Regions from separate parts of the Paenibacillus sp. 2TAB23 genome, predicted to be linked through region 1. Evidence: riboswitches for the same ligand, from Rfam matches in the RefSeq annotation. Region 1 holds a riboswitch; the other holds the start of a gene.
What was found. Region 1 has a riboswitch for cobalamin ahead of AB4Z29_RS30770 (S-layer homology domain-containing protein). Riboswitches for the same ligand answer to the same signal wherever they lie in the genome.

Region 2: another riboswitch for cobalamin. It lies ahead of AB4Z29_RS04270 (ABC transporter substrate-binding protein); the one in region 1 lies ahead of AB4Z29_RS30770 (S-layer homology domain-containing protein).

Annotation. Positions count from the first base shown of each region.
Region 1 covers NZ_JBFRGD010000037.1:35,389-37,594, reverse strand. Annotated here, with positions in the region: gene AB4Z29_RS30775 (TerC family protein) at 1-645, shown strand, start outside; cobalamin riboswitch at 789-987, shown strand; gene AB4Z29_RS30770 (S-layer homology domain-containing protein) at 1,137-2,206, shown strand, end outside.
Region 2 covers NZ_JBFRGD010000002.1:328,798-331,003, reverse strand. Annotated here, with positions in the region: gene AB4Z29_RS04275 (FecCD family ABC transporter permease) at 1-306, opposite strand, end outside; gene AB4Z29_RS04270 (ABC transporter substrate-binding protein) at 347-1,336, opposite strand; cobalamin riboswitch at 1,476-1,617, opposite strand; gene AB4Z29_RS04265 (FixH family protein) at 1,819-2,206, shown strand, end outside.

The DNA of each region.
Region 1 (2,206 bases):
TACGGATTGGCAGGCGCGTTTGTTTTCCGTTTTGGTTCGTTGTTTGCGATTTCGTTTCTGGTGGATGTCTGGCAGGTGCAGGCGATCGGAGCGCTCTATCTTCTGTTCATATCGCTCAACCACATATTCCGTAAGCTCATCGTGAAAAAAGCCGACGATTCCGTAGCCAAGAGCTCGGGTAAGGAACCGAAGAAAAGCGGCTTCTGGTTTACGGTCTTGAAGGTTGAAATCGCGGATATCGCTTTTGCAATCGATTCTATCTTGGCAGCCGTAGCGCTTGCCGTCGCTTTGCCGGCAACAACATTGCCGAAAATCGGAGGCATGGATGGCGGTCACTTTATCGTAATTTTCCTTGGTGGTTTTATCGGTCTGGTCATTATGCGTTTTGCAGCGAATATGTTCGTGAAGCTGCTGGAGAGCAGACCTGCATTGGAAGTCGCAGCGTTCTTCATCGTCGGCTGGGTCGGCGTCAAGCTGGCGGTACATACGCTGGCACATCCATCACTGCACGTAATCCCGCATGATTTTGCGGAATCGACAGGTTGGAAAGTGACGTTCTATGTTGTGCTTCTGCTGATTGCTGTTATCGGCTGGTTCGTATCAGGCGGCAAAGAGAAGCAGGATCGGGCTTCGGAAGCGGCTTAATTGTAAGATTTGAACGTTTAGCTGCATATCGTTCCGTTTCATCAGAGGGTGCCCGCGGGCACCCTCATTTTTTGTGTTACCGAAGGCGCGTCCACAAACTTTAACATGACAAACGAGTAAATATTCGGTATGATGAGCAAGAAAATTTCATAGAAGAAACAGGTGCCAATGATGGAGCTAAGCAAGAAAACCATGGATTGGTTAAAAGGGAAGCAGGTTTAATTCCTGCGCGGTCCCGCCACTGTAATGGAGGAGTCTTTGCAAGGACGCCGCTGGGAAACCGGCAAGGCTGCAAGGATGTTGATCCCGAGCCAGAATACCTGCCTGTTTTCATTACACCGTTAACTCTACGATGGATAGGGAGGTGTTTATTAGTGCATGCAATAGTTAGCTGTATAATCTATTAAACCTCTTAACCATTAACGGTGAGAGGTTTTTTTGTATAGCTTTATTTCATAAATCGTTTGGACGAATAGGAAGGGGAGTTCATCATGAATACGAATCGATTTATTGCATGGTTGTTACTTGTAAGTGTGTTTATGACAATGCTTTCAGCCAATAGCCAGGTTTCCTATGCAGCGGAGGATGCGCACGAGCATGCCTACGATGTGTTGGAACATACGGAGAATAGCCAGGAAGATGAAGACGCTGCTCTGTCGAGCCTGAACATTGCTGCGGACATAGAAAAGCCGATTATTAGCTCTACTGGCTTAGTCGATCAGCAGCAAGCGATTTACCGCAAGCTTAGCTTTATGGCATCAGCTGTAGACACAGCAGATCCGGCTGTACAACTGGCAGTTAATCTAAACGGTGATCTGATCACAGCCAAGGATGAGACGTACACGGTTTCCCTGCAGCCAGGCGACAATGTCATTACGTTAACGGCAATCGATACGGCTGGTAACCGTGCAGAGGAAAGCTATACGGTTCATTACGCATTCGCGCAGAGCACAGCAGCCGCAGAGCAGCTTGAGAAAAGTCTTGCTTATTTAGTGAAGACGGTCAAAAGTCCGAAGTTTGGAACGGGTGCGGGCGAATGGTCTGTCATATCCTTGGCACGCGCCAATTACCCCGTACCGGATAAATACTATGATTCTTACTACTATAATGTGACTGAGCAAGTAAGAGCACTCTTGCTGAAATACGGCGGCAAGCTCGATAATAGCAAAAGTACGGAGCACTCTCGATTGATAATGGGGCTCGCCTCTATTGGAAGAGACATACATAGCGTGGCGGGCTACGATATTTCACAAGCGCTCGCTGATTTTGATTATGTCATCAAACAAGGGATTAACGGTCCTGTATTTGCTCTCATTGCCTTGGATACCCATCAGTACGAGGTTCCATTGGCGGAAGGCGCTGCGGTGCAGACCACAAGGGAAAAGCTTGTTCAATATATTTTGAATCAAGAGGTTAAGAAAGATGCGATGGATGCTGGAGGCTGGGGCTTCGGCACAACGAGAGCAGACGTCGATCTTACCGCGATGACTTTGCAAAGCCTTGCTCCTTACTACGAGACGGACTCTCTTGTAAAAGCGGCTGCGGACAGGGCGGTGCAGTG
Region 2 (2,206 bases), on a different contig from region 1:
AATAAAAGCTGCGCCTACTGAGCTCCCTGATGCAACACCGAGCGTATAGGGATCAGCAAGAGGATTACGGAGCACGCCTTGAAAACCTGTTCCCGCCAGCGCCAGACATGCGCCTACCAGAACAGCGAGCAGCACGCGGGACAATCTTACTTGCGTAACGATCGCGATCTCGCCCGCCGAATAAGAGACTGCTTCATTCGAAAACCAGGGCAGCTTATGAAGCAATATGCCCCATACGTCTCGCACCGAAATGCCCGATGAGCCAATCGTTAAACTCACCACGATAGAAACAGCAAGAAGGAGCATGGCTGCTCCTCCGTACCAAACCAGTTTATAGGTCATTGCTTTATTTCACGAGATCCGGGTGGATTACTTTAGCAAGCTCCAGCAAGCCGTCCGCTAAACGCGGTCCAACGCGCACGAGCGGATTCTCTGTCACTGCATGCAGCTGTTTGTTCTTCACTGCGGCAATGACTTCCCAGCCTGGGCGGCTTTGGATGCCAACGACGATCGGATTCGGATCCTCCTTCAAATCAGGGTATATAATCAATTCTGGATCCTGAGCTACAACTTCCTCTGCACTGACCTCGAACCAGCCTTGCGAAGCAGCAGAAATATTAATCCCGCCAGCCAGGTTTAAAAGCTCATCAAGAAAAGTGCCGGAGCCGACCGTCCAGCCTGGCGAAAACTCCATATACACTTTTTTTCTCTCAGCGTTTTTCACCGCATCCGTTACTTGCTGTCTTACCTGCCGCATATGATCTGCAATTTCAGCCGCTTCGGCAGGTTTATTCATAATATGACCTAAAATTTCTAATTTGGCAATAACGGCATCATAGGTAAGCGGATCTGATGCGTACACGGGTATTTTAAGCTCTCTCAGCTTTGCGATTGCATCTGTGTTCAATGTGGACGAAGCCAAAACTAGATCCGGATTCAATGCCACTACGGCCTCAATATTGGTCGTCATATCCCCAACCTTTGGCTTTGCCGCTGCATCCTCGGGGTAATCGCTCCATTGATCGACACCTGCTACCTGCTCCCCAGCACCGATCGCGTAGATCGTTTCTGTTTCACTAGGCACAAGCGTCACAACCTTAGTTGGCTGCTGCTCAAAAGTAATCTCAGTCCCGGTATCGTCTTTAATCGTGTAGGGATATACCGTTGCGTCTGAGGTTTCTTCTGACTTATTGGCATCCGAATTCGTAAGGTTCGTTTCTGGACGTTGCTGGTTTTCAGGTTCTTTGTTTACTCCACATGCACTTGTGGCAACAAGCATTGCCGCAAGGAGCAATCCAAACAGAGCCTTCATTAATTTACGGTTATTTCTTACCATGTTTCTCTGCACCTCTTTTTTAGTTTGTCAAAACAAAAAAGCATCACCGGCAATTGTGCCAGAAATGCTCCCATACGCTCTTCCATTACTTGCAAAGCGACAAGCTTTCCGAGCACCCTCCCTATTTCCACGTAGGTTTAAGCGCATGTAAGGACTGGCAGATTTTCTGACTCGGTCGTAACGAAGCCTAAAGCGTCGCTATCCAACCTTACAGTGGCGGGTCCGTGCCGGAATTGCACCGGTCTTCCCTTTTAAGCTTCAAAGAGCACTGCAAGATGTTGATACCTTGCAAGAATCTCCTATCCGCACCTGTCCGTTTACGATTGATTAATCAGTTGTTAATATACACCGACATCGCGTATTTGTCCATTAAACAGCAGCAATTCATTCTTGCAAGCCGAGTTCTGCTTCCCACTCTTCCCGCATAGGTAACTTAAATGAGCATCCTCTCAAAAAAACGACTGAAGGAGGATAAAGATTAGATGCAGCCGAATGATAAATTCCGCACCTCATATTTGAAATTTTTTCTCATTTTCTTCTTACTCGTGCTACTAATCGGTTTTGCTATTTGGTGGTTTCAGCAAGATGAAGCTGTACCTCCGCAAACGACGGAGCATGCCTTCAATAGCGGTACGATAAGCTGGACCATTGCGGAATACCCCGCCAAGGTTTTGCACGAAAATCAATTCACGGTTGATATAAAAGATATACAGGGCTTTCCGGTTCATGATGCTAATATAACAGTGAAGCTAGACATGCTGAGCATGGTTTGCGGTGATTACGTGTTCGAAATGACTGAAGAAGCCTCAGGCAAATATACAGGAGATGGCGTCCCCCTAATGGCAGGCATATGGAAAGCAACGTTAACGC